4 regions of the Azoarcus sp. DD4 genome follow, and region 1 is predicted to be linked to each of the others. Evidence: predicted binding sites of a transcription regulator. Region 1 holds the regulator's gene; each other region holds the start of a gene.
What was found. Region 1 encodes sigma-54, which starts transcription at its own class of promoters, with help from an activator protein. Its sites were predicted from a motif close to TGGCACGCTTNCTGCTNA; they were not measured.

Region 2: the regulator sigma-54 is predicted to act here: its motif matches at 2,296-2,313, upstream of glnA (type I glutamate--ammonia ligase).
Region 3: the regulator sigma-54 is predicted to act here: its motif matches at 2,259-2,276, upstream of adh (aldehyde dehydrogenase).
Region 4: the regulator sigma-54 is predicted to act here: its motif matches at 2,372-2,389, upstream of amt (ammonium transporter).

What each region holds. Positions count from the first base shown of each region.
Region 1 is NZ_CP022958.1:712,877-717,056, forward strand. It holds gene hprK (HPr(Ser) kinase/phosphatase) at 1-642, opposite strand, end outside; gene ptsN (PTS IIA-like nitrogen regulatory protein PtsN) at 611-1,096, opposite strand; gene hpf (ribosome hibernation-promoting factor, HPF/YfiA family) at 1,233-1,556, opposite strand; gene CJ010_RS03425 (RNA polymerase factor sigma-54) at 1,570-3,027, opposite strand; gene lptB (LPS export ABC transporter ATP-binding protein) at 3,040-3,762, opposite strand; gene recX (recombination regulator RecX) at 3,749-4,180, opposite strand, start outside.
Region 2 is NZ_CP022958.1:965,365-969,544, forward strand. It holds gene glnL (nitrogen regulation protein NR(II)) at 1-102, opposite strand, end outside; gene CJ010_RS04625 (DUF4124 domain-containing protein) at 206-688, opposite strand; gene glnA (type I glutamate--ammonia ligase) at 824-2,233, opposite strand; gene CJ010_RS04635 (rhodanese-like domain-containing protein) at 2,587-3,039, shown strand; gene nadA (quinolinate synthase NadA) at 3,119-4,180, shown strand, end outside.
Region 3 is NZ_CP022958.1:3,976,711-3,980,890, reverse strand. It holds gene CJ010_RS18425 (sigma-54-dependent Fis family transcriptional regulator) at 409-1,992, opposite strand; gene adh (aldehyde dehydrogenase) at 2,330-3,850, shown strand; gene CJ010_RS18415 (DUF779 domain-containing protein) at 4,078-4,180, shown strand, end outside.
Region 4 is NZ_CP022958.1:3,907,805-3,911,984, forward strand. It holds gene amt (ammonium transporter) at 1-2,245, opposite strand, end outside; gene CJ010_RS18100 (ABC transporter permease) at 2,422-3,309, opposite strand; gene CJ010_RS18105 (ABC transporter permease) at 3,312-4,180, opposite strand, start outside.

The DNA.
Region 1 (4,180 bases):
GCGGATATTGAGGATGCCGAGGCCGCGGACTTCGATGAAATCCTTCAGCAACTCGGGGCAGCGGCCTTCGAGCACCGTCGGCGCGATGCGCGAGAATTCGACGATGTCGTCGGCCACCAGGCCGTGGCCGCGCGAGATCAGCTCCAGCGCCAGCTCCGACTTGCCGGCACCGGAGTTGCCGGTGATGAACACGCCGATCCCGAGCACGTCCATGAACACGCCGTGCAGCGAGATCTTCTCGGCGAGCTGGCGCGACAGGTAGAGGCGCAGCTGGTCGATGACGCTGGCCGAAGGGTGGGGCGTGGAGAACAGCGCGACGTTGTGCGCGTTGCACACGCCGTGCACGATGTTCGGCGTCTCGCAGCCGTCGGCGATGATGATGGCCGGTGGCCGTGCCGACAGGATGCCGTTGAGGTGGTGGGCGACTTTCTCGCGCGACTGGCGGCGCGCCCATTCGAGTTCGGCGGCGCCGAGGATCTGCAGCCGGGTGGGGTGGATCAGGTTGAGGTGGCCGACGAGGTCGGCCGGCCAGATGCGTTCCTCGGCAACGGAGAGCACCGCATCGAGCGGTCCGCTGACGTGGGTCAGCTGCAGCCGCTGGCCTTGATCCTCATACAGCCGCGCGACGCTGGTCTGCCGCATCGGGCCCCCAGTTGGCGAACAGCGCGTGGATGGAGGCGGCGTCGGGGGCGTTCAGCAACTGCTCGCGGAAAGCGCGCTCGCTGAACATCTGCGCCAGTTCCGAGAGTAATTGCAGATGGGCCTCGTTGGCCTGTTCCGGTACCAGCAGGACGAACAGCAGGTTGACCGGACGACCGTCGGGGGCGTCGAACTGCACCGGCGTCGACAGGCGCAGGAAGGCGCCCGCGGCTTCCTTCAGGCCCTTGATGCGGCCATGCGGAATGGCGATGCCCTGGCCCAGACCGGTGGAGCCGAGTCGTTCGCGGGAGAACAGACTGTCGAATACAGTGCTGCGGGCAATGCCCTGATTGTTTTCGAACAGCAGGCCGGCATGCTCGAAAACCCGCTTCTTGCTGCTGGCATCGAGGTCGACCACCACGTTGGAGAGTGGCAGGAGTTGGGCTATCAGGCTCATGCGCTGGAAAGCTTGCGCGGCGCCGGCGACGCTGGCACCGCGGGATGGCGGTCTGGCGATCGGGGGTGCGGGCAGGCGCGTCGTGAAAACGCGCGGATTATACCCACACCCTAGATCGGACGACGTAATGAAAAGATCACGCTTCGGGGCTTTGGTGCTTGAGCGCGTCGTGGTTGTGATCGGCCACCTTCTGCTTGTACTTCTGCACCTGGCGATCGAGCTTGTCGGTCATGCTGTCGATGGCGGCGTAGAGGTTGGCATCGTCGCTCTCGACGTAGATGTCCTTGCCGCGCACGTGTACGGTGACCTCGGCTTTTTGCTTCAGCTTCTCCACCGAGAGAATCACGTTCACGCTGGTGACGTTGTCGAAATGAGCGATGACGCGGTCCAGCTTCGTCATCACGTATTCGCGGATGGCCGGCGTGACTTCGACGTGATGCCCGGTGATGTTGAGATTCATGATGACTCCTCTTTCAGATCGTTTTGCGCAGACTGACCGGCGGGATATTGAGTGACTCGCGGTACTTGGCGATGGTACGCCTTGCCACCACGATACCCTGCTGGCCCAATAATTCGGCAATCCTGGCGTCGGACAGGGGTTTTTTCCTGTCCTCGGCATCGACCAGCTGGCGAATCAGCGCGCGAATCGCCGTGGAAGAGGCCGCGCCACCGGTGTCGGTGGCGACATGGCTGCCGAAGAAATACTTGAGTTCGAACACGCCGCGCGGGGTCGCCATGAACTTCTGCGTGGTGACGCGCGACACAGTGGATTCGTGCAATTCGAGCTGGTCCGCGATCTCCCTGAGCGTGAGCGGCCGCATCGCCACCTCCCCATGATCGAAGAACTGCCGCTGCTGGTCAACGATGGCCTGGGAGACGCGCAGGATGGTGTCGAAGCGCTGCTGCACGTTCTTGATCAGCCAGCGCGCCTCCTGCAACTGGCTGGTCAGGCCGCCGCCCTGGCCGCGGTTCTGCTGCAGGATGCTGGCGTAGAGCTGGTTGATGCGCAGGCGCGGCATCGCCTCGGGGTTGAGCTGCACCGTCCAGCGGCCGCGCTGCTTGCGGACCACCACGTCGGGCAGCACGTAGCGGGTTTCTTCCACCGAGTGCTGGGCGCCCGGATGCGGGTCCAGGCGGCAGATCAGGGCATGGGCCGCGCGCAGGGCGTCGTCGTCGCAGCCGGTGAGCTTCTTGAGCTTGGCGAAATTGCGCTCGGCGAGCAGTTCGAGATGCTGGCTGACGATTTCCAGCGCCAAGTTGCGCACCGGGTTGGCCGGCATCGCCTGCAGTTGCAGCGCCAGGCATTCCTGCGGGGTGCGTGCGCCTATGCCGGCGGGCTCCAGGCTCTGCACGTGGCGCAATGCGATGCTCAGGTCGTCGAGTTCGACGTCGAGCTCCGGCGGCAGGAGTTCGAGCAGTTCTTCGAGCTCCTGGTGTAGGTAGCCGTCGTCGTCCAGTGCCTCGATCAGAAAGCGCACCAGGGAGCGATCACGGTCGGACAGCGGCGACAGGGCGACTTGCTGGTCGAGATGGTCGCGCAGCGAGATGCCGGCAGCCTGGAATTCCTGGAAGTCGACGTCGTCGTCATCGTCGCGGTTGCCGCTCGAACCGCTGCCGCTGCCCGACCAGTCCATGCCTTCCTCGAAGCTGGCGGAGTCGCTGTTCTCGGAGCGTGGTTCGTGCTCGGGAGCCGCATCGCCGGGGCCATCGCCGGTCGACGTGCTCTGGGTGGCACCGGAGGGCGCGATCGAAGCCTGGAAATCGTGACCGCCGTCGGGCTCCTCGCGCTCCAGCATCGGGTTCTCGAGCAGGAAGCGCTCGATCTCGGTGTTGAGCTCCAGCGTGGAGAGCTGCAGCAGCTTGATGGACTGCTGCAGCTGCGGCGTCAGCGTGAGGTGCTGGGAGAGCTTGAGTTGTAGCGTGGGCTTCATGGTGGGCGGCGGTCAGAGACGGAAGTGCTCGCCGAGATATACCTGGCGGACTTGCTCGTTGTCGATGATTTCCCGCGGCTGGCCACTGGCCAGGACGCGCCCTTCGCTGATGATGGCGGCGCGGTCGCAGATGCCCAGGGTTTCGCGCACGTTGTGGTCGGTGATCAGCACACCGATGCCGCGTTCCTTGAGGAAGCGGATGATCTTCTGGATGTCGAGCACCGCAATGGGGTCGACACCGGCGAAGGGTTCGTCGAGCAGGATTAGACGCGGATCGGTGGCGAGCGCGCGCGCGATCTCGCAGCGGCGGCGCTCGCCACCGGACAGTGAAATCGCGGTGCTGTTGCGCAGGTGGGCGATGCCGAGTTCCTCGAGCAGTTCTTCCAGGCGCTCTGCCACGCGGCCGCTGTCGAGGCCGCGCAGTTCGAGCACCGCCTGGATGTTCTCCGCCACCGTGAGCTTGCGGAACACGCTCATTTCCTGTGGCAGGTAGGACAGGCCGAGGCGGGCGCGTTCGTGGATGGGCAGGTGGGTGAGGCGGGCGTCTTCGAGCAGGATCTCGCCGCCATCGGCCCGCACCAGACCGACGATCATGTAGAAACAGGTGGTCTTGCCGGCGCCGTTGGGGCCGAGCAGGCCGACGACCTCGCCCGCGTCGACTTCGAAGCCGACGTCGTGCACCACGGTGCGCGCCTTGTAGCGCTTTTGAAGTCCGGTGACCTTAAGCAGACTCATCGGGGCTTTCTTTCAGTATTTTGCGGATCAGGTCGGAAGCGAAGCCCCGGCTTTGCAGGAAGCGGGCCTGTCGCGCCCATTTGCGTGCATCGCCCGGGGCGCTGCCGAACTTCGCCTGCCACACCGCGCGGGCGCGATCGAGTTCGGAATCGCCGCACTCGGCGGCCAGTGCCTCGTCTATCGTCTCGGCGGCGACGCCGCGCCGGGTGAGTTCGCGGCGCAGGCGGGCGGCGCCGAAACGTCCGGCCTTGCCGCGCACCCAGGCGCCGGCGAAGCGGGTGTCGGAGAGCAGGCCGAGTTCGCTCATCCGACCGAGTACTTCGTCCACTTCCTCCGCATCGCCGTGGGCGGCCAGCTTGCGCGCCAGTTCGCTGCGGGAATGCTCCCGCCGCGCCAGATGGCGGATCGCTCGTTCGCG
Region 2 (4,180 bases), 250 kb from region 1:
GCGCCTTTCGTCGATCAGCACGACCGCTGAGGACAGCAGGTCAAGGCCGGCAAAGGCGTCCGCGGCGGTGGCAGCGGGAGGTGAGGATGGATGTCGGGCCATGGATGGGACCATCGTCGGCCATGGGCGTGCCATGGGGTCAGCGTCGCGGTTGTCTGCGGAAATGCAGTACCGCATTTACGCAAGAATCACGCCAAACCAGGCATCAGCGCAGGTTGGAGATCTCCCGCTTGAGCGCTTCGATATTGCGCTCATGCAGTTCGACCTTATCCTTGAACGGTTGAAGTCGATCCAGGACGCGTTGGTAGTTGCGCTCGTCGCCCGTTCGGATGGCTTCTTGCTCGCCCAGTGCCTTGCGCGCTTCCTCGAGGGCGCTCTCTTCGGTTGTCAGTTCCTTTTCGAGCACCTGGCGGCGGCTGTCGTCACGTGAGCGCTGGGTGTCGGGCGAAACGCGCGGAAACGCGGGGGAAGAGGGGGCTGTGGCGGGGGTGGTGCCGGACGGTGCGCGCGGTGGCGGCATGCTCGAGACCGACTGGTCCTGTGAGAGCTGCTTGCAGCCTCGGCCGAGATTGCGATCGTTGGTGTAGGTGGTACGTCCTTCGGCGTCGACGCATTTGTAGACCTCGGCGCTGGCCAGCGGGGAGCCGCACAGGAGGAGCAGGATCGGCAGGATGCGAAGCTTGGGCATGACGTTGTCCGCAGGCGTGACCACTGCGCCGCGGCGCGCCGCAGTGGTCGGGTGGGGCATGGAGGGGGGATTAGACTCCATAAAAAAAGGACGGGCAATGCCCGTCCTTTTCGCTACACGCCGTAACCGGAAGGATTACAGGCTGTAGTACATGTCGAATTCCACCGGGTGGGTGGTGATGCGCATGCGGTCCACTTCTTCCATCTTCAGTGCGATGTAGGCATCGATGAAGTCATTGGAGAAGACGCCGCCACGGGTCAGGAACTCGCGATCCTTGTCGAGGTATTCCAGCGCCTGTTCGAGGCTGGTACACACGGTCGGGATCAGCGCGTCTTCTTCCGGCGGCAGGTCGTACAGGTTCTTGTCGGCCGGGTCGCCCGGGTGGATCTTGTTCTGGATGCCGTCCAGGCCCGCCATCATCAGCGCGGCGAACGCCAGGTAGGGGTTGGCCAGGGGGTCCGGGAAGCGTGCTTCGATACGGCGGCCCTTCGGGTTGGCGACGTAGGGGATGCGGATCGAGGCAGAACGGTTGCGGGCCGAGTAGGCCAGCTTGGTCGGCGCTTCGTAGTGCGGCACCAGACGCTTGTAGGAGTTGGTGCCCGGGTTGGTGATCGCGTTCAGCGCACGGGCGTGCTTGATGATGCCGCCGATGTAGTACAGCGCGGTCTCGGACAGACCAGCGTAGCCGTTGCCCGCGAACAGGTTCTGGCCGTCCTTCCAGATCGACTGGTGGACGTGCATGCCGGAGCCGTTGTCGCCGACGATGGGCTTGGGCATGAAGGTCGCCGTCTTGCCGTACTGGTGGGCGACGTTGTGCACGATGTACTTCAGGACCTGGGTCCAGTCGGCACGCTTGGTCAGGGTATTGAACTTGGTGCCGATTTCGCACTGGCCCGCGTTTGCCACTTCGTGGTGGTGAACTTCGACCGGAACGCCGGCGCCTTCGAGGGCCAGGACCATCGCGGCACGCACGTCATTCAGGCTGTCGACCGGCGGGACCGGGAAGTAGCCGCCCTTGACGCGCGGACGGTGGCCGGTGTTGCCGCCTTCGAACTTGTCGGCGGTAGACCAGGCGGCTTCTTCGGAGATGATCTTGCTGTAGACGCCGGACATGTCGACCGACCATTCGACCGCGTCGAAAATGAAGAACTCGGGTTCCGGGCCGAAGTAGGCGGTGTCGCCGATGCCGGTGCTCTTCAGGTAGGCCTCTGCACGCTTGGCGATCGAGCGCGGGTCGCGGTCGTAGCCCTTGCCGTCGGACGGCTCGATGACGTCGCAGGTCAGCACCAGGGTGGTTTCGTCGAAGAAGGGGTCGATGTAGGCGGAACCGGCTTCAGGCATGAGGATCATGTCGGAGGCCTGGATGCCCTTCCAGCCGGCGATCGAGGAGCCGTCGAACGGGTGGCCGTGCTCGAAGTGGTCTTCTTCGAACGCGGAGACCGGCAGGCCGACGTGCTGTTCCTTGCCGCGGGTATCGGTAAAACGCAGGTCAACGAAGCGAACTTCGTTTTCCTGAATCATCTTCATGACGTCTTGAGCGTTCATATTCACTCCTGGTGAGAAGAGGCAATGCCTGAATAACGGTCAGATTTCCGTTGCGGCGGACTTAAGCAGTTTCCGTGCCAAGCGGTTTTCGGCCGATGCCGCATTGTGCCACAAGGGCAAATTTTCGCTAGCGTTCGGCGGCTGGCACCAATATGGTGCCCTGTGATTTTTGATGCACCAATACGGTGCCTTATGCACAAGAAAGGTGAATGGAAAGGGGCAGGCCGCTGTTGCCGCCATTCTCCCGCTCCGTCGCATAGGCGGATTTCGCAGGGGGCCATAGAGTGGCGACGCTTGCCGGCGAAGGGACAGGGTATACTCGGGTGCTTGCGCAATTGTGGCCGTACACCATCATGGGATCCTTATCCGATCTGCTCGCGCTTGCCCGTCAGCGGGCGAGTGACCTCAATCTTCCCTACCAGGGCGCCCTGACGCCGGCCGAAGCCTGGCAGGTGTGGCAGCTTGCGCCCGGTGCCAGATTGGTCGACGTGCGTACCCGTGCCGAATGGGACTGGGTAGGTCGTGTTCCCAACGCGGTCGAGATCGAATGGTTGAGCTGGCCGGGAAGCCAGCCGAATCCGGGATTCATCAACCAGTTGCGCCAGCAGGTCGATCCGGAGGCGCTGGTGCTGTTCATGTGCCGTTCCGGCGGACGTTCGGATGCGGCCGCAAGGGCGGCCGGAGCGGCCGGCTATACCAACTGCTACAACGTCCTCGAAGGGTTCGAGGGCGACAAGGACGCCAACGGCCAGCGCAACCGCGTCGGCGGCTGGCGTCATGCCGGGCTGCCCTGGCATCAGGGCTGACGAGGAAGGACAGGCGGTTCGAGCGCAACCCGGCGCCGGACTCGCGGTCAGAGCACTATTTGCGACAGAGCCAAGCACCATGCAAGTTGCCACCATCAGTTTCGATCGTTTCAATGCCCTGCAGGACAACGAGGCGCAGGAGCGCATCCGTGCGGCGCGCGCCCGTCTGGGCGACAGGGCGGTGCTGCTATGCCACCACTACCAGCGTGCTGACGTCTATCAGCACGCCGATCTCACCGGTGATTCGCTCAAGCTGGCCCGGCTGGCCTCGCAGACCGATGCCGAATACATCGTGTTCTGTGGCGTGCATTTCATGGCCGAGGTCGCCGACATCCTGTCCAGACCCAGCCAGATCGCGATCCTGCCCGACCTCGCCGCCGGCTGTTCGATGGCCGACATGGCGAATCTCGCCAAGGTCGAGCGCTGCTGGCGCGAGCTGGGCGAAGTGCTGGATATGCCGGACGCACTGATCACCCCGGTCACTTACATCAACTCGGCGGCCGACCTCAAGGCGTTCTGCGGCGAGCATGGTGGCATCGTGTGCACGTCGACCAATGCGCCGACCATCCTCGACTGGGCTTTCGAACGTCGCGAGAAGGTGCTGTTCTTCCCGGATCAGCACCTGGGACGCTGGACTGGCTACAAGAAGGGGATTCCACTCGAACAGATGGTGGTGTGGGACCCCGATCTCGAATACGGTGGCCTGACGCCCGAGCAGATCCGTAACGCCAAGGTGCTACTGTGGAAGGGGCATTGCTCGGTGCACCAGATGTTCCAGGAAAGCCATATCCGCCGCTGGCGCATGCAGCATCCGGAAGGCCTGGTCATCTCACATCCGGAGAGCAGTCTCGAGGTCTGTCAGAACTCTGATTTCGTCGGCTCCACCGAGTACATCATCAAGACCATCGCTGCCGCTCCGGCCAACACCCGCTGGCTGGTCGGCACCGAGCTCAACCTGGTGAACCGTCTGGCCGAAGAAATGAAGCCGGAAGGCAAGGTCGTCCAGTTCATGGCGCCGACGGTGTGCATGTGCTCGACCATGCAGCGTATCGACCCGCAGCACCTGGCCTGGACCCTCGAGAATCTTGCCGAGGGCAACGTGGTGAATCGCATCCAGGTGCCAGAGCACGAAGCCGAACTC
Region 3 (4,180 bases), 2.1 Mb from region 1:
TGACGGGCTGGCCACCGAATCTTCAGATCGCGGTTTGCCCTGGCAACACGATAGGCCAGGGCTTCCACAAGGCTGTTTCTACCGGGTTAGGAATTGTGTGGTGGTGTATTCGTCGTGGCGCTTCGCGCCGGAGGGGCGCCGGGAGGGCGCCGAGCTCGCCTTGCCCTGGGGCTGCTTGCCGGCAGCAGGCCTGCTCGGCTGGCCGACCGTCGTGTTCCTGGCGTGTGTGCTCGGCGCTGGCGATGGCCTGGGGTGCTCGCTCGTGCCGGAATTCGATACACCTGCTGCCCCGGGGTGTGCCGTTGACTGGCAAATACACGCCATGGACAGCCCGACCGGGGCCGTGAGCATGTGTGACCGGGCGGGAGCGGAAGGGCCGTTCCGGCGCGACGGTAAGGTCAGCGCTGCTCAGCCGGCCGCCTGTTCCAGCAGTTCTTCCGGGATGTCTTCGGGGCAGAGCTGCCCAGCTTCGTCCCCCATCAGCGCGAGGATGAGGCGTAGCCGGTTGTTCAGTTCGCTCAGGTTGCCGGGCCAGCGGTGGCGGCGCAGCAGCGCGATCGCATCCGGACAGACATAGACCGGGCGGTCGGGGCAGGCGTCGCGGACGAAGCGGCGCACCAGCGCGTCGAAGTCGCTGCGCTCGCGCAAGGGCGGAAGCAGGATGCTGTGACCGCCGCAAGCCGCGAAGGCGTCCATCGACAGACGCTGTTCGCGGATCAGGGTGTCGAGCGGGCTGCGGGTCGCGGCGATCAGCCGGGTGGAGGCCGAGGCGGCGGCGAAGAGGCGCACCTGTTCGGCCAGGGGCAGCGCATCGGTATCGATCAGGTAGAGGACGCCGCCTTCGGCCTGCCGCAGGGCGTGGTCGGTTTCGTCCTGCAGGTTGGGGCTCATGGCCAGCGCGGCGCAATCCACGCTCACGAATGCGCTGTCGCCGCAGTAATCGTGATGGTAGGCGTGCACCAGGTGACGCTTGCCGGTGCCGGTTTCGCCTTCGATCAGCAGCGGCCCGGACTGGCGCGCCCATTGCGCCAGGGTGGCCAGTGCCGCGGCGATGCGCGGGTCACCGAGATTGATGGTGTCCAGCAGCGACCGCTTCGGCGTCGTGGCGGCTGGCCGGGCGCGCGGTGCCGGTGCGCGCAGGGTGGCGCGTGCCACGCAGGTCCGGCCCTGAACGGTGCGCAAGGGAAAGGGCGTCTGTTGGCCGAGCGCTGCCCAGTCGACCAGGCGGCGCCAGTCGGTGGCAAAGCATTCGCCGCAGGATGAGTCGGGGTACTCCCGATAGAGCTTGAGCAGACCACGGGCGGCGCGGTTCAGGGCGAGCAGGCGTCCGCCTTCGTCGAAAACCGCGAGCGCCTCGAACGGCGTGCCGATGAGATCGGCGCGCAGGTGAAAGCGCAGTGTGAGAAAACCGTCGTCCAGGCTTTCGATCAGACGGTGCTCGATCAGTTCGGCCGTGGTCCGCAGCAGCGCGTCGGCATGCGAGAGGTCCGCCCGTGCGTCGGTGGAAATATCGAGGATGCCAGCGATGCCGCCGGTGGGCGACAGAATGGGTGTCGCCACGCAGGTGAGGAAGCGGTTGCGCTCCAGGAAGTGCTCGTTGCCCTGTACCGCGACGATCTCGCCGGTTTGCAACGCCGTGCCGATGGCGTTGGTGCCCATGCTGGCCTCGCTCCATTCAGCGCCAGGGCTGAGCGCAACGCGGGCGGCGCGGTCGAGAAAACCGGTGTCGCCGAGTGCGCTCAGGATGAGCCCCTGCTTGTCGGTCAGCAGTACGGTCGAGGACGGGCAGTCGATCTGGCGGTAGAGGTTTTCGATCACCGGCTGGGAGAAGGTCAGCAGCCGCGCGTTGGCTTCGAGACGATCCGCCAGGTCGGTTCGCGCTAGCGCGCTCTCCGGCAGGGCCTGCCCCGGATCCAGCCCATGCTCGTGACTACGCAGCCACGAAGCGCGCAGCGTCGCGGGCAGGTTGGCGGGAAGGGAGCCGGAGTTCATGCGCAATACCAGCAAGTCTCATGCCGTAAAGGAATCGCGCTCGCCGCGTGTATTTCGGGGCTGCGCCTGCAGCGTATTGGTGCGGCGCTTGGCGGGCTTGCGGTCGTCGCCAACGGCATATGCCCAATAGTGGAACAGCTGTTGTGTACTGGAGCAGCGCGACTTGTGCAGCGCACACCGCGGCACGCCGGATGGCCAGCCTTTTTTTATTCAAGTGCTTATAAACAAATAAGAAAACTCAATTCTGCCGGCTGCGCAGGCCGGGCTGGCACGCGAACTGCACTAGGGTTGGCACGCAAGTTCGCGTTACAGCAGACCGCAGACGAAGGAGACACGAATGCTATACGAGTTGCCCGGCAAGGCAGGCGCCAAGGTCCAGTTTAAGAACCGCTACGACAACTTCATCGGCGGCAAGTGGGTCGCGCCGGTACGCGGCCAGTACATGGACAACATCACCCCGATCACCGGCAAGCCCTTCTGCCAGGTGGCGCGTTCCACCGAGGAAGACATCAGCCTCGCGCTTGACGCCGCTCACGCCGCTGCCGACAAGTGGGGCCGCACCCCGCCCGCCGAGCGTGCCAACGTGCTGTGCCGCATCGCCGACCGCCTTGAACAGAATCTCGAGCTGATCGCCTACGCCGAGACCGTCGATAACGGCAAGCCGATCCGCGAGACCATGGCTGCCGACATTCCGCTGGCCATCGATCACTTCCGCTACTTCGCCGGTTGCATCCGCGCCCAGGAAGGCTCGCTCGCCGAACTCGACGAGACCACCGTCGCCTACCACTTCCACGAGCCGCTGGGTGTTGTCGGCCAGATCATCCCGTGGAACTTCCCGATCCTGATGGCGGCGTGGAAGTTGGCGCCGGCGCTGGCCGCGGGCAACGTGGTGGTGCTCAAGCCCGCCGAATCGACCCCGGTCGGCATTCTGGTGATCGCCGAGCTGATCGCCGACCTGCTGCCCGAAGGCGTGCTCAACATCGTCAATGGCCTCGGCCGCGAAGCGGGCGTGCCGCTGGCCACCAGCAGCCGCATCGCCAAGATCGCCTTCACCGGCTCCACCACCACCGGCCGCCTGATCATGCAGGCCGCGTCGCAGAACATCATCCCGGTGACGCTGGAACTCGGCGGCAAATCGCCCAACATCTTCTTCCAAGACGTCTGCGCCGCCGACGACGAGTTTTTCGACAAGGCGGTGGAAGGCTTCGTGCTGTTCGCGCTCAACCAGGGCGAAGTGTGCACCTGCCCGTCGCGCGCGCTGATCCACGAGTCCATCTACGACCGCTTCATGGACCGCGCGCTGGCCCGCGTCAAGGCGATCAAGCAGGGCAACCCGCTCGATACCGAGACCATGATCGGCGCCCAGGCCTCCACCGAGCAGATGAAGAAGATCCTGTCCTACATCGACCTCGGCAAGGAAGAAGGTGCGGAACTGCTGACCGGCGGCGGCGAGGCCCGCTTCGGTGGCGACATCGCCGAGGGCTACTACGTCCAGCCGACGGTGTTCAAAGGCCACAACAAGATGCGCATCTTCCAGGAGGAAATCTTCGGGCCGGTGCTGTCGGTGACCACATTCAAGGACGAGGCCGAGGCGCTCGCCATCGCCAACGACACGCTCTACGGCCTGGGCGCCGGCGTGTGGTCGCGCGACGGCTCCACCGCCTACCGCATGGGGCGCAACATCAAGGCCGGCCGCGTGTGGACCAACTGCTACCACCTCTACCCGGCGCACGCCGCCTTCGGTGGCTACAAGCAGTCCGGTATCGGCCGCGAAACCCACAAGATGATGCTCGACCACTACCAGCAGACCAAGAACCTGCTGGTGAGCTACAGCCCGAAGGCGCTGGGCTTCTTCTGAGCCTGCGTTTCGATGCCGCCCCACGGCGGTTCGCGTACTCCTTCGGGGCGGCCGCGTAGCGGACGGAGTACGCACAGGCGGCGGCTGGTGCCTGCATGGGGCAGCCGTCAATCGTGGTGTGTTTGATCTGCTGTTCTCCTCTCTCCCTCGCCCGCTTGCGGATGAGTTAACGGGCGGCTCCGGCCGCCCGCTTTTTTTGGCGGGAGGCGTCCGGAAAGGAGCGGATTATGGTTTCCAGGGTCATTGCGACGCCCGAGGCGCAGGCCTTCATCGAACTGTTGATCGCCAAGCACGGTCCGGTGATGTTCCACCAGTCGGGGGGGTGCTGCG
Region 4 (4,180 bases), 2.2 Mb from region 1:
TGTCGTTCACCACCTTGAACTGGTCGAGATCGAGGTAGCACAGCACATGCGTAGCGCCGCGCGCCGGCGGCCGGTTGATCAGGTCGGCCAGGCGGCGCTCGAACTCGCGCCGGTTGGGGATGCCGGTAAGCGCATCCTGACTGGCCTGGCGGGTGAGTTCGCGGGTGAGGTTGAGGGTGACGGTGACGTCGTGGAACACCAGCACCACGCCCATCAGGTAACCGAGCCGGCTGCGGATGGGGGCCGCAGTGTCCTGCACCGGGATCAGCTCGCCGTCGCGTCTACGCAGCAGCGCATGCTCGGTGCTGCGGGTATCGCGACCGTGGGCGAGCACCGACTTAACCGGATTTTCCAGCGCCGCGCCGCTGGCCTCGTCTTGCAGACGGTAGACGGTCGCGATGTTGCGCCCGCGCGCCTCCGCCGTGGTCCAGCCGGTGAGCTGCTCGGCGGTCGGGTTGAGGTACTGGATCAGCCCCGCTTCGTCGGTGGTGATGACGCCGTCGCCGATCGAGGCCAGCGTCACCTGGGCAAGGTCGCGCTCGCGCTGCAGCTGGTCTTCCATCGAGCGGCGGTCGGTAACGTCGCGCACCAGGCCGGTGAACAGGAGCTCTCCTTCGAGCGCGCTCTCGCTCACCGACACCTCCAGCACCCGCGGTGGCAGGCCGCGCCGGTGCAGGCGCAGCTCGGTCTTGTCGCCCGGCACCATCAGGCGGCGCAGCTGGTGCTCCGGCATCAAGTGGCCGTCGCCGAAAAGGCGCACGACCGGCATGCCGATGGCCTGCACGGCCGGCATGCCGAAGAGTTTTTCCGCACCCGGGTTGAGGCTGCGCAGCAGGCCGTCGCGATTGAAGGTGATGATGCCGTCGCGCACGTCGCGGATGACGGCACGGGTCTGCGCCACCGCGCGCTCCAAGGCGTCCATCACCCGGTTGTAGCTGGCGGCGATCTGGCCGACCTCGGTGAAGGGCTCGACCGGCACCCGCACCGCCAACTGACCCGTGCGCTCCTGCACCTCCATCGCCTGCAGCAGATCGAGCAGCTCGGTGCGCGCCCCATGCTCGGAGACGTTGAGGCCGACATGCTCGTGCTCGGGCGACACCCGCAGCGGCATCAGCCGGTTGAGGCCCTTCAGCAGCAGCCAGGCCGCACCGAAGGCCCACGCGCCGCAGACCACGATCCCCAGCGCCTGGACGAAGAGCTGATCGCCCCGACCCAGGCCGGTGCCAAGCGCGGCGAGGTCGCCGAAGAGCGCCACTGCCAGCGTGCCCCAGACCCCGGCGGCCAGGTGCGCCGGAATGGCGCCGACCGCGTCGTCGATGCGCCGCTGCAGCAGGCATTCGTGGCAGACGATCATCGCCAACGCGCCCACGCCGCCGACCAGCAGCGCGCTGCCGGCATCGAGCACATGGGCGCCGGCAGTCACCGCCACCAGCCCGGCGATGGCACCGTTCAGGGTCTGCACCACATCGGCATAGCCGCGCATCCACCAGCTAACGCCCAGGGCCATCAGCACGCCGGCAACCGCACCAAGCACGGTATTGACCAGGATGCCCGGCACCCGGGCGTCCAGCGCCAGCGTGCTGCCGCCGTTGAAGCCGAACCAGCCGAACAGCAGCAACATCACGCCCAGCATGGACAGCGGCAGGTTGCCGCCGGAAATGGCCTGCACGCCGCCGCCATCGAAGCGGCCGCGCCGCGGGCCGATCAGCAGCACCGCCGCCAGCGACACCCAGCCGCCGACGCTGTGCACCACAGTGGAACCGGCGAAATCGACGAAGCCGAGCTCCGCCAGCCAGCCACGTTCGCCGCCGAGCGCCCCACCCCAGGCCCAGTGGCCGAACACCGGGTAGATCACGCCGCCGATGATGGCCGCCACCGCGAGATAGGCGGAAAAGCGCATGCGCTCCGCCACCGCGCCGGACACGATGGTCGCCGCGGTGGAACAGAACATCGCCTGGAAAAAGAAGAAAGCCGCCAGCGAAGCAGCGGCGCCATGGCCCACCGCCACCATGAAGCGGTCGCCGCCGATCAGCCCGGCGGCCGATGCACCGAACATCAGCCCGAAACCGAACAGCCAGTAGAGGGCCACGGCCACCGCGAAATCGACCAGATTCTTGAGCGCGACGTTCACCGCGTTCTTGCTGCGCGTGAGCCCCGACTCCAGGCACAGGAAGCCGGCCTGCATGAGGAAGACCAGACCGGAACAGAACACCACCCAGAGGATGTCGATATCGCTTGCGTGCATACGCTTACCTGTTGATGCGGCAAGACGGGTGGCCCGCCCCAAGGCGGAGAAGCAAACGCCGGGACGCGCACCAACACCGTGCCTTACCGGCGCGGATTCGGTTTCATACGCTTACAACAGATCGTTTAAGCAAGAAGAAAGCCCAGGCCGACCCAAGTGCCCGGGCGGGTCATTCTTCACGCGCTTGCCCGCCGCGCGGCACGGCGTCGCAGCAGGGCCAGTGCGGCGAGCGTGATACCTATCACCAGGAAGGACACCAACGTGGTGAGGGTGCCCAGCGCATAGATCACCGGCGTGGTCACGGTGGTCGTCAGCCCCTGCAGTTCCAGCGGCAGCGTGTTGACGTCGCCGATGGCCTGCGACGAACGTGCAATCTCGTCCCAGCTGAGCGTGAAGCCGAACATGCCGACACCGACCAGGCTGGGCGCGATCATCGGCAGCACCACATGGCGGAAGCGCTGCCAGGGCGTGGCGCCAAGGTCGGCGGCGGCTTCCTCGTAGGCCGGGTTGAAGCGGTTGAACACCGCGAACATGATCAGCAGGCCAAAAGGCAGCGTCCAGGTGAGGTGGGCGCCGAGGCCGGAGCTGTAGAGCCCCATCGCGGTGGTGTAGCTCTCCAGCAGGCTGGTCCAGCCCAACGATTCGGCCAACGCCTTGATGCCGGTATCGATCAGCCGGAACTGCAGGCCGATGCCGAGCGAGACGATGATGGACGGCATGATGAGGCTGGCGATGCTGACGTAGAACACCAGCGTGCTGCCCTTGAAGCGCTTGCGGAAAGCCAGCCCGGCAAGCAGCGACAGCAGCATGGTGAGCACCATCACCACCGCGCCCAGCGCCAGCGAACGGCGGAAGGCGGCGCCGATGTCGATCACGCCGATGCCTTCGAAGAGCTTGGCGAACCAGTGCAGCGACAGGCCGCGCAGCGGGAAGGTGAGCCCGCCTTCCGGGCCCTGGAAGCTGAGCACGAAGATGCCGAACATCGGCCCGTACAGGAACAGCACGAAAGCGACGAAGACGGCGCCGAGCAGGTAGAAGCCGGGCGTGCGGCGTTCACGATTCATGGTCACAGCTCCTTGCGGATGTCGACCAGCCGGGTCAGCGACCAGATGATCATCAGCACGATGGCGAGCAGGATCACCGCGTTGGCAGCGGCGATGGGGAACTGCAGGTAGGAGGTCTGCACCTGGATGGTCTTGCCGATGGAGGCGATCTGCTGGCCGCCCATCACGCCCACGGTGACGAAGTCGCCCATCACGATGGTGATGACGAAGATGGAGCCGATGATGATGCCGGTGCGCGACAGCGGCACCACCACGTTCCACAGCGTCTGCCAGGCCGAGGCGCCGGCGTCCGACGCGGCTTCGAGCAGGCTGCGGTCGATGCGCATCATCGAGTTGAAGATGGGCACGATCATGAACAGGGTGTACAGGTGCACGAAGGCCAGCACCACCGAGAAGTCGGAGAACAGCAGCCACTCGATCGGCTCGTCGATCAGGCCGACGGACATCAGGCTCTGGTTCACCAGCCCGTGGCGGCCGAGCAGCGGCACCCAGGAAATCATGCGGATGACGTTGGAGGTCCAGAACGGCACGGTGCACAGGATGAAGAGCAGGGTCTGGGTGCCGGTGCCCCGCACATGGAAGGCGAGGAAGTAGGCCACCGCGAAGCCGAGCACCAGGGTGATCGCCCACACCAGGAAGCTGAACTTGAAGGTGGACAGATAGGTCTTGGCCGTCACGCACAGGTCTTCGCCACCGACGCAGCCGGCGAAGATGTCGATGTAATTGCGCAGCGTGAAGGCCGGGATGATCTCGTATTCGTTGTAGTCCCAGAAGCTGATCATCAGCACCAGCAGCAGCGGGACGATGAAGAAGACGGCGAAGGCGGCCGACAGCGGCATGGCCTGCAGCCAGGCCGGCAGGCTGCGGCCGG